4 regions of the Arthrobacter sp. Cr_A7 genome follow, and region 1 is predicted to be linked to each of the others. Evidence: riboswitches for the same ligand, from Rfam matches in the RefSeq annotation. Region 1 holds a riboswitch; each other region holds the start of a gene.
What was found. A riboswitch is a leader RNA that binds a small molecule or an ion and turns the genes downstream of it on or off. The one in region 1 is predicted to bind thiamine pyrophosphate.
Positions count from the first base shown of each region.

Region 1 (3,899 bases):
GCCCCCGGGTGGCCCTTGGCAAGGTCGGCGGCGTGGGCGGCGATCTTGTACGTGATGACACCGGTTTTTACGTCGTCCTTGTTGGGCAGGCCCAGGTGTTCCTTCGGTGTGACGTAGCACAGCATGGCCGTGCCGTACCGGGCGATTTCCGTGGCGCCGATCGCTGACGTGATGTGGTCATAACCGGGAGCCACGTCAGTGACCAGCGGCCCCAGTGTGTAAAACGGTGCCCCCTTGCAGAGTTCCTGCTGCCGTTCGACGTTTTCCCGGACCAGGTGGAACGGAATGTGCCCCGGGCCCTCCACCATCACCTGCACGTCGTATTTCCAGGCCCGCTGGGTGAGCTCGGCCAGCGTGTCCAGCTCCGCGAACTGCGCGGCGTCATTGGCGTCCGCCGTAGCTCCCGGCCGCAGGCCGTCGCCGAGGGAAAACGCGACGTCGTACCTGGCGAAGATTTCACACAGCTCGTCGAAGTGTGTGTACAGGAAGTTTTCCTGGTGGTGGGCCAGGCACCAGCCCGCCATGATGGAGCCTCCCCGCGAGACGATGCCCGTGACCCGGTTGGCGGTCAGCGGAACATACCGGAGCAGGACGCCGGCGTGCACGGTCATGTAGTCCACACCCTGCTCGCACTGCTCGATCACGGTGTCGCGGAAAATCTCCCAGGTCAGCGCATTGGCTTCCCCGTTGACCTTTTCCAATGCCTGGTAGATGGGCACGGTGCCGATCGGGACGGGGGAGTTGCGGATGATCCACTCCCGGGTGGTGTGGATGTCATCGCCGGTGGACAGGTCCATCACGGTGTCGGCCCCCCACTGGGTGGCCCACTGCAGCTTGTCCACTTCCTCGGCAATGGAGCTGGTGACGGCCGAATTGCCGATATTGGCATTGATCTTGACCAGGAAGGCCTTACCGATGATCATCGGCTCTGACTCGGGATGGTTGATGTTGTTGGGAATGATGGCCCGGCCGGCCGCGACTTCACTGCGGACCAGCTCAACGTCGCAGTTCTCGCGCAGCGCCACGAAGCGCATCTCGGGGGTGATGATGCCCTGCCTGGCGTAGTGCATCTGCGTTACCGTCTTGCCCTCGACGGCGCGGCGGGGCACCGGCTGGGCCCCCTGCCACTCGGCGGAGGCTGCGCCGCGGCGGACAGCCGAGCGGCCGTCGTCGAGCAGGTTCCGCTCCCTGCCGCCGTACGCTTCGGTGTCGCCCCGCGCCACGATCCATTCGGACCGGAAGGGGCTGAGGCCGCGAACCGGATCGCTGCCCGGTCCGGCCGTCCGGTAGGTCCGGAAGGGCCCGTTCGGTTCCCCGTTGGGGGAAGGCTCCAGGGCAATTTCCGTTACGGGTACCCGGATTCCCGACTCTGCGTCTTCGATGAACGCAAGCGAATGCGACGTCAGGGACTGGGTGACCTGGCCTTCCGCCGCCCCACCGGCCACGCTTTCGCGGGACTGATTCAGGGCAGGGTTCAACTGTTCATTGGGTGTATTCAAGGAATACTCACTTCCTTCGCCGGCATTACCCGGACAGGTTCAACGGTCGCAGGCTGCGTCAGCCCGATCTCAGCCCCTGCAGGGGCACCCGTGTGGTCAGGAAGAAAGCTACCACAGCCTTCCGGGAGGGGCTTGTCACATGGCCGGTGCTAGCCTGACTGGCGGGAAAAGGAGTCCAATACCGGAGATCATCGAATTCAGCGGCCCGGTGCTTGCCGGGCCGGACAGCGAGCGGCGGGGCCTGTGGTCCATTGACGGGCTGTTGACCTTCAAACGCCCGCAGCAGGTGCCGGACAAGGTGCTGGAGGGCTGGGTCCTGCCAGGTTTTGTGGATGCCCACTGCCACATCGGGCTCGGACCCGGCGGCCCGGTGGACGCTGCTGCCGCCGAAGACCAGGCCCGGGCAGACCTGGCGGCCGGCACCATGCTGGTCAGGGATGCCGGCTCCCCGGCCGACACCCGCTGGATGCAGGGCGGCCGGGACTTCCCGGTGCTGATCCGCGCTGGACGGCACGTTGCCCGGACCCGCCGATATCTTCGCGGTTTCGCCGACGAGGTGGAACCGGAAGGCCTTGTTGAAGCCGTTCGCAAGCAGGCCCGCGACGGTGACGGCTGGGTCAAGCTCGTGGGGGACTGGATCGACCGCGGCATTGGCGACCTGGCGCCGTCCTTTCCCTCCGCCGTCGTGCGGGACGCGGTACAGGCGGCGCATGACGAAGGCGCCCGGGTCACCGCCCACTGCTTCGCTGAGGACACCCTGGACCAGATGCTGGACGCTGGCATCGACTGCATCGAGCATGCCACCGGACTCCTGCCCCGGCATCTTCCCCGGTTCGCCGAACAGGGAGTGCCGATCGTCCCCACACTCATCAACATCGCGACGTTCCCGGACATCGCCGCCAAGGCCCGGCCCAAGTTTCCGCGGTACGCGGACCACATGCTGGCGCTGTGGGAGCGGCGGATGGAGCGGGTGGCGGAAGCTTACGAGGCCGGCGTGAGGATCTTCGCCGGTACGGACGCCGGCAGCGTCCTCAACCACGGAAGAATCGCGGACGAGATTTTGGCCCTGCATGAGGCCGGACTGCCTATGGCTGCTGCACTGGACGCAGCCTGCTGGTCAGCCCGGAAGTGGCTCGGTGCGGACGGCCTGCACGAGGGGGCGCGCGCCGACGTCGTCCTCTGCAGCGAGGATCCGCTGACGGTACCCCGGACGGTCAGCCAACTCGCCCATGTGGTGCTGGGAGGCCGCATCATCCGCTAAGGATATTTCCGGGCCGAAGCACTTGGAATAAATTGAAGCTTCAAGTAATTTTAACTGTGACAGGCCGCCCCATCGCGACGGCCGCCAGCACAGGGAGCGTTCAATGACTGCAGAAGCAACCAGCCAGGATCTTCTTCCTGCCGACCTCACCATGGGCACCGTCATGCTCAAGGTCGGCGACATGAAGGTCATGACCGATTACTACCAGCGCGCCCTTGGCCTTGAAGTGGTCGCCGAACAGGACGGCGGGCTGTACCTGGGCCGGCTGCAAAAGCCGCTGGTCCATCTTGCGCCCGCGCCCGGGCTGAACCTCCCGGGCAGGGGAGAAGCGGGCCTGTTCCACACGGCCCTGCTGTTCGAGGACCAGGCCTCCCTCGCGGCGACCATCGCCACCGCCGCCCAATACGAGCCGCGGTCCTTCGCCGGGAGCGCCGACCACCTGGTCAGCGAGGCCTTCTACTTCAACGACCCCGAAGGCAACGGCATAGAGCTCTACTGGGACCGGCCCCGCAGCAACTGGTCCTGGAACGGAACCGACGTGGTCATGGACAGCCTGGCCCTGCCGCCGCAGCGGTACCTTGAGCAGCACCTGACGGAGGATTCCCTGGAAGGGCAGCACAGGACAACCGCAGGAGTGGGCCACGTCCACCTCCAGGTGGGTGACGTGCAGTCCGCGCGCGATTTTTACGTCGGTGTCCTTGGGTTCGAAAAAACGGCCGGATGGCATGGGCAGGCCCTCTTCGTCTCCGCCGGCCGTTACCACCACCACATGGCCATGAATGTCTGGAACAGCCGCGGCGCGGGGCCGCGCAAGGACACGCTGGGCCTCGGTGAAGTCCTCATCGAGGTGCCCGCGGGTGACGACGTCGGCGCGCTGGCGGACCGCCTGAAGCTCGCCGGCGTGCGGGCCCACCACACCGGAGCCGAACTGCGGTTTGAAGACCCCTGGCGGAACAGCATCCGGGTAGCGGCACGCTGACCCGGGCGTTCCCGTACTAGGCTGAACCCGAACGGCCGGGCGGCAGGCATTGCTCCCGGCCGGCACCACCGTCAACGGAAGAAGGGTACTTCCCATGGGCTTCACCGAGATCTTTGTTGCCACCCATGACGCCGCGCTCAAGCGTGCCGGCGTCCTGGAC
Region 1 is NZ_JARHXQ010000036.1:332-4,230, forward strand. It holds partial or broken gene thiC (phosphomethylpyrimidine synthase ThiC) at 1-1,499, opposite strand, end outside; TPP riboswitch at 1,494-1,601, opposite strand; gene P2Q66_RS01930 (amidohydrolase family protein) at 1,678-2,760, shown strand; gene P2Q66_RS01935 (VOC family protein) at 2,864-3,739, shown strand; gene P2Q66_RS01940 (hypothetical protein) at 3,834-3,899, shown strand, end outside.

Region 2 (3,899 bases), on a different contig from region 1:
AATCTGCGCGTTCCAGTCCTCCACGGGAAGCTGCGGGGCGGCGGCGATGCGGTAGCCGCCGTCGGGAAGCTGGACGATCTCCTGTTCCGGCATGTTCAGGCTGGCGCCTTCACGGGCACGTTCCAGCTCCACGCGCTTGAGGCCAACCTCTTTGAGCAGCTGCAGTACGGGGGTTGCGTTGCCCGAATCCAGCTCAGCCTGCGCCCCCTTGTAGCTGAGCTTGGCCCGGCTGCGCATGCGCGCCCGCTTCACGGCGACGGAGGTGACTTCGGCGTCGCTGTCCAGCCGGAAATCCCAGACAAAGGCGGAACAGTCCTGCCCCGGCAGCAGGCTCCCGGCTCCCTCGCTGATGACTTCCGGATGCAGCGGAATCCGGCCGTCAGGGGCATAGAACGTCTGGCCGCGGCGCCGTGTTTCGGCGTCCAGGGGCCCGCCGGGCGTCACGAAGGAGGGAACATCGGCGATGGCGTACAGCACGTGGTACCCATCGCCGTCGGCCTCGATGAACAGGGCCTGGTCCAAATCCGTGGACGATGCAGGATCGATGGTGATAAACCCGACCCCGGTGAGGTCATAGGCCGGCAGCTGCAAGGCCGCGACGGCCGCTTCGGCATCCCTGACTGCGTGTACGGGGTATGGGCCGGGCAGTTCCAGTTCGGTCCGCAGGGCACCCAGGGCTTCCTCGAGGGCATTGTTGTGCTCGTGGACGTTGGGAGCCAGCCGATGATGTGACACGAAAATCAGCCTAGCCCGAAGAACCCCGATTTTGCATGGCATTGACGCCGCACGGGGCTGCGCCGTGTTGCGGCGTCTTTAGGGTGTGGCCCCGTCCAAGGCAGCGAGAAGGGCGGCGGCAGCGGCGGCAGGGTCATCGGCTTCCGTGATGGCACGCACCACAACGATCCGGCTCGCTCCTGCTTCCACAACCTGGTCCACATTGGAGTGGTCGATGCCGCCGATGGCGAACCAGGGCACCCCGCTCCCGGCCTCGGCCGAGGCTTCGGCGGCGTACTTCACCAGGTCCAGCCCGACGGCGGCCCTGCCGGGTTTGGTGGGCGTGGCCCAGACCGGTCCGACGCAGAAGTAGTCAAGCGCGGACGGTCCGGCTGCGGCAGCGAGGGCGGCGTCCACCTGCCCGGGGGCATGGCTGGAAAGCCCGATGGCGGCGTTGCCGTTGAGCAGGGTGCGGGCTGCATCCAACGGAAGGTCCTTCTGACCGATGTGGAACACCGGCGCACCGGACAACACGGCGATGTCCGCCCGGTCATTCACAGCCCACAGCCGGCCATGGCGCTGCGCCGCTTCCTTCAAAACCGCCAGCAGCTCCAGCTCCTCGGCCGCCTCGATGGCCTTGTCCCGCAACTGGATGATGTCCACGCCGCCGGCAAAGGCAGCATCCACGAACTGCCCGAAGTCCCCGCGGTCCCGGCGGGCATCAGTGCAGAGGTAAAGCCGGGCGCTGTTCAGGCCTGCAGTGCCTTCGGCATGGGTAAAGGCATCGGCGGCGGGGACTGCGGCAGCGGGGGCAGGGGACTGGGACACATTCATGGCTGCAAGCCTAGTTCCTCTACACTGGCCTCGTACTGCGGGAGCCCGCGGCAGCTGTCATAAAGCGCCGGGCTGAGAGGGCGTCAGAGCCGACCGCTTGACCTGATCCGGTTAATGCCGGCGTAGGGAAGGAGACACATGAGCACCCCAAACGTTGCCCCGCCCGGGGCTTCCTCCGGCGCCACCCGTGCCGACGTGGCCGTGATTGGCGGCGGAGTGGTTGGGCATGCCATCGCCTGGGAGGCGAGGCGTTCCGGACGGTCCGTCGTGCTGATCGATGACGCGCCCGGAGCCGGGGCCAGCTGGGCGGCTGCCGGAATGCTGGCGCCGGTGAGCGAGCTGCACTACCAGGAGGAGGACCTCCTGGAGCTCATGCTTGCCTCCTCCGCCCGGTGGCCGGGCTTTGCCGCGGAACTGGCCGCCGCTTCCGGCGAAAGTCCCGGGTACCTCACGACGCCGACGCTCGCCGTGGGTGCCGATGCTGCCGACCGCCGCGCCCTGATGGATTTGCGCGGGGTGCAGCAGGCCAGCGGCCTGTCCGTGGAGCCGTTGACTGTCAGGGAGGCCCGACGCCGGGAACCGCTGCTCAGCCCTGCCATCGCCTGCGCACTGGACACTCCCGCGGACCACCAGGTGGATCCCCGGCGCCTGGTGTCCTGCCTGCGGCGCGCGCTCGCCGCGCATGGCTCCGCCGTCGAAAGTAATGGAACAGACGTGGCGGGGGCCATCGACGGCTACGCCGTGCCGGACCGGGCCGCCGGGCTGGTCTGGGCGGACGGGGCAGTGGCCGGGGCCCTGCTCGCAGGCGGCGGCACGGTCCTGGCCCGCGAAACGATCGTTGCCAACGGCCTGGATGCCGCAGCCCTGGCGGGCCTGCCCGACGGCCTGCAGCTGCCGCTGCGGCCGGTGTATGGGGATATCCTGCGCCTGGCAGTGCCCCGACACCTCCAGCCGCTGGTGACCTCAACCGTCCGCGGGCTGGTCCACGGCGTCCCCGTGTATATCGTCCCGCGGCAGGACGGGACGGTGGTGATCGGAGCCACCCAGCGTGAGGATGCCCTTGCCGCAACACAAAGCGCACCGGCGGCCGGTGCCCGGGCTGCAGCGGGCGCTGTATCAGCAGGCGGGGTCTACCAGCTCCTCCGCGATGCCCAGGTCCTGGTGCCCGCCGTCGCCGAACTCGAACTGCTGGAATGCACAGCACGGGCGCGGCCCGGCACCCCGGACAACGCCCCGCTGCTGGGCCGGGTGCCGCTGGCCGGCGATCCGGCAGCCGGGGAATCCGCACACGTTGCGGGACTGATCATTGCCACCGGATTCTTCCGGCACGGCGTCCTCCTGGCCCCCGCAGCGGCGGCCATCTGCCGGGACCTTCTGGACGGCACGGCGGACGTCCGCTGGCAACCGTTCAACCCGGGCCGGTTTTCCGTGCGAGAACCGGCCGCCACCATCTTCAACATCAAGGAGACAGCATGAACATCACCCTGAACGGACAACAACATACGGTGGCTGACGGGGCCTCCATCACCATGCTCGTCAGCCAGGTCACCGGCCGCCCGCTCGCCGCTGATGGCCAGGCCCGCGACGGCGGCAAACTCGGCGTGGCGGTGGCGCACAACGCGCAGGTAGTACCCCGGAGCCAATGGTTCGCAACAGCGCTCGCCGACGGAGACGACGTCGAGCTCGTCACGGCAGTGCAGGGAGGCTGAGACCATGACCGAAACCACCACCATCACACCGGCCGGCGCCTCCGGCATGGACGACACACTGGTCATTGACGGCGTACCCCTGGCATCGCGGCTCATCATGGGCACCGGCGGCGCCCCAAGCCTGGACGGCCTCGGAGCCGCGCTCCTGGCATCCGGGACAGCACTGACCACCGTGGCCATGCGCCGCTATTCGACCGCGGAAACGGGCTCGCTTTTCCAGCTGCTCGTGGACCACGGCATCCGGGTCCTCCCCAACACCGCCGGCTGTTTCACGGCCCGTGATGCGGTCCTCACCGCCGAACTGGCCCGCGAGGCACTGGAAACCGACTGGGTGAAGCTTGAGGTCATCGCCGATGAGCACACCCTCCTCCCGGACGCCGTGGAACTGGTGGACGCCACCGAACAGCTGGTCAACCGCGGGTTCAAGGTGTTTGCGTACACCAACGATGATCCGGTCCTGGCGCTTCGCCTGGAAAACCTGGGTGCCACCGCGGTCATGCCCCTGGGATCACCCATCGGCACCGGGCTGGGGATCCTGAATCCGCACAACATCGAGCTCATCGTGTCCCGCGCCTCCGTCCCGGTGGTGCTCGATGCAGGCATCGGAACGGCGTCGGATGCCGCCCTTGCCATGGAGCTTGG
Region 2 is NZ_JARHXQ010000230.1:572-4,470, reverse strand. It holds gene P2Q66_RS13745 (RNB domain-containing ribonuclease) at 1-735, opposite strand, end outside; gene thiE (thiamine phosphate synthase) at 814-1,548, opposite strand; TPP riboswitch at 1,576-1,694, shown strand; gene thiO (glycine oxidase ThiO) at 1,687-3,024, shown strand; gene thiS (sulfur carrier protein ThiS) at 3,021-3,257, shown strand; gene P2Q66_RS13725 (thiazole synthase) at 3,262-3,899, shown strand, end outside.
Region 2: linked by a shared signal. The riboswitch ahead of thiO (glycine oxidase ThiO) and the one ahead of thiC (phosphomethylpyrimidine synthase ThiC) in region 1 are both predicted to bind thiamine pyrophosphate.

Region 3 (3,899 bases), on a different contig from region 1:
GAAAGGGACTCGCCGGCGCTGCCGGGGTGTCCTGCCACAACCCCCAACAGGGCGCTGCTGATGGGGCCTCTCGGTTCCGGAAGTTTCATGGTGCTCCTTGGGTTCGGGCGGTGTGCCGGTGCGGTGCCGTCTGCATTGACGGTCCGTCAAGAAAGGTCAGTTGCCACGGCCGGTGGCGGGAGTGCGCGGGGACAGCATGATGGCCAGGGCGATCATGGCCAGGCCCAGGACGAGGTGCAGCCAGTTGTCCGCACCGTTCTCCGGGATGAAGTTTGCCGGCGTGTTGTCTCCTATGAGGAGGCCATACAGCCAGAGCACCAGGTAGATGACCCCGCCGTACGTGAAGAAGTTCCTGGCCTGGCGGTGGGTCCGCGCCATGAGCAGGCCGGCGGCGCCGAAGAGGCAGTGGACAAGGTTATGGAGAATGGATACCTGGAACACACCCAGCAGCAGCGCCCCTGAACCGGGCCCTGCGAAACCGAGGGAATCATAGTTGCGGGTAACTCCGGGGACGAATCCCAGGATGCCAACGAGCAGGAACCCGGCGCCGGCGGCAATGGCAGACCACTGCAGGGCGGTTCGGACGCCCGGTGGGCGGGTGCTGACTGCCATGTCCTGTACTCCTCTCACGCCTGAAACAATATAGTAAGCATGATTACTAATAAAAGCTAAGCAGGCTTTGTTTCTGCGTTGAGGGATACGGAACCTTCCCCGTTCCGTCCTTTTCTTACGCCGGACCGGTCCAGGTGTAAGGGTTGGGGTGCTGCCCGCCGCTGGGGCCCTGCTCGTACCCCTGTTGCCATGCCTTGCCGACGGCGGACACCAGTTCGGCCAGCAGCGGATAGTAGGGATGGTCCGGGCCGATGAAGATCATCTCGTCCTCGGCTTTGTCCAGTGCCGCCCGGACGGCGTTGTCAGCGGGCCTGCCGGTCATGCCGGGCCGTCTGCCCCTGCCGGGCGCAGCACCTCACGCATGGCCTCCACCACCAGGTCATGGTCCTGCATCTGCGGGAGCCCGGAAACGGTGACGGTGGCTACCGCGCCCACACCGGAGACATAGACCGGGAAGGACCCGCCGTGCGCGGCGTACAGGGTTTGGTCGAACCAGCCCTGGTCCTCGATCCGACCGCCCCGGAGCCGGCCGCGAAGCCCCACCAGCAGCGAGGGAACCTCATACCGGGCGGCGGTGCGCTGCTTCGCCCGGATCCAGTGTTCGTTGTCCGGGGTGGCGCCGGGCAGGGCCACATGGAACAGGACCTGATCGCCTTTGGTGATGTCGATCGCGATGGGCAGGCCACGCTCCTTCCCCAGTTCCACAAGGAGAAGTCCAAGGTTCAGCGAGTCGTCCAGGGAGAAGCCGGGGAACTGGAGCTCATGGATCTCCCCCTCGATGCGGCCGATGAGGGCCTGCAGCGATCCTTCCGGCTGCGCGGCGTCAGAGTCCGGATCGAAGTCGGTCACATGCGGCTGATTAGCAGTCATGGCCCACAATCTACCCCTGTCCCGGTGTAAACTGGACTCCGCCCAGCAGGGCAGTTCTACCCAAGCATCATTCCATTCAGAGCATTACTTAACGACAGGGGAGCGCCGCCGTCGGGCACTGGCCAAGGCCGGGAACCGGAGGTGGGCGCTGAGAGTGCGGACAGCCGCAGACCCTCGAACCTGATCCGGTTAGTACCGGCGCAAGGGAGTCGAGTTCTCGAAGTCCGGCAACGGCAGTAGCCGCTTGCCGTGCTTTCCCCTCCTGTTTCCCAGGAGGATCACATGAGCACTGCAGCAATCAAGAAGACCACCAGCAAGTCCTGGCGCGTCGTGGACATCGTGGTGGCGGCCCTGATCGCCATCGCCGGCGGCGTCATCTTCTGGGCCTGGTCCCAGGGTGCGGCCGCGGTTTCCGCGCCGATGAACGCCGTTTACCCGCCCCTGACCGGCCTGATCGCCGGCGGCTGGATGATCCCGGCGGTGCTGGGCATGCTCATCATCCGCAAGCCCGGCGCGGCATTGTTCTGCGAAACCGTCGCAGCCACCGGAGAGCTCCTGATGGGCTCACAGTACGGCGCCTCCGTGCTGTTCTCGGGCTTCGTCCAGGGCCTAGGCGCGGAGATCATCTTCGCCATCTTCGTGTACAAGAAGTTCAACCTGCCCGTTGCGCTGCTGGCCGGCGCGGCGGCGGGCCTCTTCTGTGGCCTGAATGATTCCTTCGCGCCGTGGGGCTGGAACATCGCCTACTCGGGCGGCGACAAGCTGGCCTACATCATCTTCACCGCGATTTCCGGAGCGGTCATCGCCGGTGCACTGTCCTGGATCGCCACCCGGGGACTGGCGAAGACCGGGGTGCTGAGCTCCTTCGCCTCGCGCAAGGCAGCAACGGAGCCCGTCCTCTCCTGATGCAGGCACCTTCGCACCAGGCCGGGGCCGGAGCAGTGCCGCCGGCGGCCATCACCGCCCGCGGCTGGGGGTGGCGGCATGCCGGCCGCCCCAAGCCCGCGGTACACGGCCTTGACCTCGACATCGCGCCGGGGGAGCGGGTGCTCCTGCTCGGCCCTTCCGGTGCCGGCAAATCCACCCTCCTGCATGCCCTTGCCGGGGTTCTGGGCGACGCGAACGACGACGGCGAGGCGGGCGATTCGGACGAGTCAGGTTCGCTGCTCGTCGACGGCGTGTCCCCCCGCGGGCAGCGCGGCCATGCCGGGCTGATGCAGCAGGACCCCGAAACACAGGTGGTCCTCTCCCGCGTAGGCGACGACGTCGCCTTCGGCGCCGAAAACCTTGCCGTGCCCCGTGATGCCATCTGGACCCGCGTGCAGGAGGCGCTTGACGACGTCGGCCTGTCCCACCTGCCGCTGGACCATCCGACGTCGGCCCTGTCCGGCGGCCAAAAGCAGCGCCTCGCGCTGGCGGGCATCCTTGCGATGCGGCCCGGGCTGATCCTTTTGGATGAGCCCACCGCCAACCTGGACCCGGCGGGTGTGCTGGAGGTCCGCGACGCCGTGGCCCGGTGCCTGGACAAGACCGGCGCAACGCTGGTGGTGGTGGAGCACCGGGTGTCGGTCTGGAAGGACCTGGTGGACCGGATTGTGGTCTTGCAGCCCGGCTCGGCCTCTGATCCTGCGGTACTGCTGGACGGGCCTCCGGACCAGGTGCTGAGTGAGGCGCGGACCTTGCTGATGGCCGCCGGAGTGTGGGTGCCCGGTTATGTGCCTGCCACGCGTGCCCGTGCTGTCGTGCCGGCCGCGGGGACGGGAAATCTCCTGCTCGCCGCCGAAAAGCTGGCAGTGTCCCGGGAACGTCCGCGCCGCAGCGGGTTCCGCAGGATCCCGCCAGTCCCGGTGCAGGAAGACATCACCGCGCAGGTGCGGTCCGGCCAGGCGCTGGCTGTGGTGGGACCCAACGGTGCGGGAAAATCGACGTTCGCCCTGACCCTCGCGGGGCTCCTGGAGCCGGTTGCCGGCAAGGTTTCCGCCACCACCGACTTGAGCCGGGGAGCGGGAATCGACCCCTACAAGTGGAAAGCCGAGCAGCTGATCGAGCGGGTGGGGACGGTGTTCCAGGAACCCGAGCACCAGTTCGTTACCGGCAATGTGCTCGATGAACTGCTGTTCGGGCCCCGGCACCTGGGGCACGGCGAGGATCGCGTTGACGAACTGCTGGAACGGCTGCGGCTCACCGCGCTGGTGGACGCCAACCCGTACACACTTTCCGGCGGGGAGAAGCGGCGGCTCTCCGTGGCTACGGTCCTTGCAGCGAGCCCGCAGGTCCTGGTGCTGGACGAGCCGACGTTCGGCCAGGACGCCAACACGTGGGCGGAACTGGCATCCTTCCTCTCCGAACTCCTGGACGCGGGCACCGCAGTGGTGTCGGTGACCCACGATGCCGAATTCACCGCCGCGCTGGGCGGG
Region 3 is NZ_JARHXQ010000141.1:18,359-22,257, reverse strand. It holds gene P2Q66_RS08775 (iron-containing redox enzyme family protein) at 1-89, opposite strand, end outside; gene P2Q66_RS08770 (DUF4383 domain-containing protein) at 157-612, opposite strand; gene P2Q66_RS08765 (hypothetical protein) at 728-934, opposite strand; gene P2Q66_RS08760 (heme-degrading domain-containing protein) at 931-1,482, opposite strand; TPP riboswitch at 1,569-1,707, shown strand; gene P2Q66_RS08755 (ECF transporter S component) at 1,765-2,388, shown strand; gene P2Q66_RS08750 (ATP-binding cassette domain-containing protein) at 2,388-3,899, shown strand, end outside.
Region 3: linked by a shared signal. The riboswitch ahead of P2Q66_RS08755 (ECF transporter S component) and the one ahead of thiC (phosphomethylpyrimidine synthase ThiC) in region 1 are both predicted to bind thiamine pyrophosphate.

Region 4 (3,899 bases), on a different contig from region 1:
CAAGACGCAGCAGGATTCGCTCATCGGCAACGTCTACCTCGGCAAGGTCCAGAATGTCCTGCCCTCCATGGAGGCTGCCTTTGTTGACATCGGACGCGGCCGCAACGCCGTCCTGTACGCCGGCGAGGTGAACTGGGAGGCCGTCAACCTCGAAGGCAAGCAGCGCCGCATCGAAAACGCCCTCAAGTCCGGCGACACCGTCCTGGTCCAGGTCACCAAGGACCCGGTGGGCCACAAGGGTGCACGCCTGACCAGCCAGATCTCGCTGCCCGGCCGCTACCTCGTGTACGTGCCCGGCGGCTCCATGACAGGCATCTCCCGCAAGCTGCCCGACGTCGAACGCAACCGCCTCAAGCGCATCCTCAAGGACCGCCTTCCGGAGCACGCGGGCGTCATTGTCCGCACAGCCGCCGAGGGAGCGTCCGAGGAAGAGCTGACGCACGACATCAACCGTCTGCGGGCCCAGTGGGAAGGCATCGAAAGCCAGTCCACCTCCACCAAGGTCCTGGCGCCGGAACTGCTCTATGGCGAACCGGACCTCACCATCAAGGTGGTCCGTGACGTCTTCAACGAGGACTTCTCCAAGCTGATTGTTTCCGGCGAGGAAGCCTGGGACACCATCGAGGCCTACGTCACCTACGTGGCGCCGGACCTCGTGGGCCGCCTCGAGAAGTGGACCAAGGACCAGGACATCTTCGCGGCCTGGCGGATCGACGAGCAGATCCACAAGGCCCTGGAACGCAAGGTGTTCCTGCCCTCCGGCGGTTCGCTGGTCATCGACCGCACCGAAGCCATGACCGTGGTGGACGTCAACACCGGCAAGTTCACCGGCAGCGGCGGCAACCTCGAAGAAACCGTCACGAAGAACAACCTTGAAGCGGCCGAGGAAGTTGTACGGCAGCTCCGGCTGCGCGACATCGGCGGCATCATCGTCATCGACTTCATCGACATGGTGCTGGAGTCCAACCGGGACCTGGTGCTGCGCCGGCTGGTGGAGTGCCTGGGCCGTGACCGTACCAAGCACCAGGTTGCCGAGGTCACCTCGCTGGGCCTGGTCCAAATGACGCGCAAGCGCATGGGCACCGGGCTCCTGGAGGTCTTCGGTGAGCAGTGTGAGGCGTGCGCCGGGCGCGGCGTGGTCACCCACGACGATCCCGTGGAGCACCGACGCGCCAACATCGTTGCCGCCGAGCACCACGTGCAGCGTGCCGACAGCCGGCCTGAAGCCCGTGCTGAAGGACACCGCAACGAAGGCCAGCGGACCGACAGCACCCAGCCCGGTGTCCGTCCCGACCGCAAGCGGCGGCGCGGACGCGGCGGCCAGCAGCCTGACGTTGCCCCGGCGGCCGCGGCCGTACACGTGCACACGGTCCACCCGGACCCGTCAGACGCCGAACGCCACGCCAAGGCGGAAGCAACCCGACTGGCCCTCGCCAACATCGCTGCAGCAGCCCACGCGGCCCACCTGCACGACGATGAAGTTGCGGCTGCCCGCCAGGCACAGCCGGCCCAGCAGGCAGCGCCGGTCGAGGCGGACAAGCACGACGCCGATGCCTCCTCCCGTCCCGCCGCTGTCCTGACGTTTGGCGGTGAGAAGGTCGCCCTGCCGTTCGTCGAGCACGCGGAAGAACAGCAGGCGCAACCTGCCCTCACCCTCGACCGGCTCGCTGAAGCCTTTGCGCACCTCGGTGAGCCCGCTCCGGCTGCCGAGGCTCCGGCAGAACAGCCGGAAGCTGCGGTTTCGGCATCGGCAGCTCCGGCACCGGTAGTTTCGGCACCGGCAGTTTCGGAACCGGCCAAGGCCGGGCAGCCGTCCGCCGCCGCAACCGTTGAGAAGGACTGGTCGGACCACACCGTGGAGCAGTCACGGCAGCGGAGGCCACGGCGCAACCGCAGCGCCAGCCGTGCCCAGGGGGCTGCCAACGAGACGTCCGTCCAGCACCACGAGAGCGTCCCCGCAGCCAGTGCAGGCCACTCGCATGCCGCGAAGGCGCCGGAACCGGCTGCCGCCTCCGGTGCGGACACTGCAGGCGCCAAGCAGGCCGAGGCTCCGATCATCCTCGGTGTGGGAGTTCCTGCTTCCGAGCTCTAACCGCAGGCAGCACAAACAAAAACCCGGATGCCCGGAATCGCCCTCACGGCCGGTTCCGGGCATCCGGCGTTAACAGTGTTTCGGCCCGGACCAGGTTCCAGAAGCAGCGGCACGTCACCTTCGGTGCGTCGGCGGCAAAACGGCTAGGCTGGGGAACCGACACGGGGTGCCGCGCGAAGGGCCGGCTGAGATCCACACCCGTTGAACCTGTCCGGCTAGTACCGGCGAAGGGATGTCTCTTGTCTTCGACTCTTGCAATGCCCGCGGAAGCTCTCCAGTCCACTCCTGTCCTGCCGGATTCCGGCCGGGACCTGCCCCGTGTCCTGTCCATTGCGGGTTCGGACCCCTCCGGTGGAGCGGGTATCCAGGCGGACCTCAAAAGTATTGCCGCGCACGGCGGGTACGGCATGGCTGCCATCACAGCCCTCACGGCACAGAACACCCGCGGCGTGGAAGCCGTCCACGTCCCGCCGGCTTCCTTCCTGGCCAGCCAGCTGGACGCCATCAGTGACGACATCACCATCGACGCCGTGAAAATCGGCATGCTTGGGGACGCCGCCGTCATCGGGGTGGTCCGGGTATGGCTCGAAAAGGTGCGGCCCGCCGTCGTGGTCCTCGACCCGGTGATGGTCGCCACCAGCGGCGACCGGCTGCTGCAGGAATCAGCTGAGGCTGCGCTCCGCGACCTGCTGCCGCTCGCCCATCTCCTCACGCCCAACCTGGCCGAGCTCGCCATGCTGGTGGGCGAAAGCCCGCAGGATTCCTGGGAAGGCGCGCTCGATCAGGGGAAGCGCCTGGCAGCTGCCACCGGGACCACCGTGCTGGTGAAGGGAGGCCACCTGGCCGGGGCCGAATGCCCGGACGCGCTGGTCAACATGAACGGATTGCTGGGAGCAGAAGTCATCCAGGTGCCGGGGGAGCGGGTGGCCACCCCCAACAGTCACGGCACCGGCTGTTCGCTCTCCTCGGCGATGGCCACTGTCCAGGCGCGGCTGGGGGACTGGGAGGCATCGCTGCGGGAAGTGAAGCCATGGCTGGCAGGCGCGTTGGAAGCCTCCGGACGCCTGGACGTGGGAACAGGGAACGGGCCGGTCCACCATTTCCACCACCTGCGCCCCGTCCCGCCCGCCGGAGGATTCGCGGCGCGGCTGCGGGCCGAAGCCGACGAGGACCTCAAGGCGATCTACGGGCTGGACTTCATCCGCGGACTGGCCTCCGGAAGCCTCCCCGAAAAGGAGTTTGCCTACTACCTGGCCCAGGACGCCATCTACCTCAACGGCTACTCCCGCGTCCTGGCACGGGCAAGTGCCCTGGCACCCACCGAAACGGAGCAGGTGTTCTGGGCTGCCTCCGCGCGGCAGTGCCTGGAAGTGGAGTCGGAACTGCACAGGTCCTGGCTGAGCACCCGCCCCGTCCAGGCGAAACTGGGTCCGGTCACCAAGTCCTACGTGGACCACCTGACGGCTGCATCGGCGTCGGGCAGCTATGCAGTGCTCGCGGCCGCCGTCCTTCCCTGCTTCTGGCTGTACGCCGAGGTGGGCAAAACACTCCATGCCCGGTTTGTCGCCGCGGGCGAACCGGCAGCGCACCCCTATGCTGACTGGCTCCGCACCTACGCCGACGATGAATTCGCCGAAGCAACCCGCACGGCCATCACCATCGTGGACGGGGCCGGGCGGAACGCCTCGGATGCCGAGCGGGCGGCGATGGTCACCGCCTTCCGGCAGTCCTGCCGCCTGGAAGTGGACTTCTTCGACGCGCCGCGCCTCCACTCCTGACCGGCGGGCGGGCGCCCTGCCGGTAGTAT
Region 4 is NZ_JARHXQ010000321.1:2,507-6,405, forward strand. It holds gene P2Q66_RS19420 (Rne/Rng family ribonuclease) at 1-2,092, shown strand, start outside; TPP riboswitch at 2,245-2,342, shown strand; gene thiD (bifunctional hydroxymethylpyrimidine kinase/phosphomethylpyrimidine kinase) at 2,350-3,870, shown strand.
Region 4: linked by a shared signal. The riboswitch ahead of thiD (bifunctional hydroxymethylpyrimidine kinase/phosphomethylpyrimidine kinase) and the one ahead of thiC (phosphomethylpyrimidine synthase ThiC) in region 1 are both predicted to bind thiamine pyrophosphate.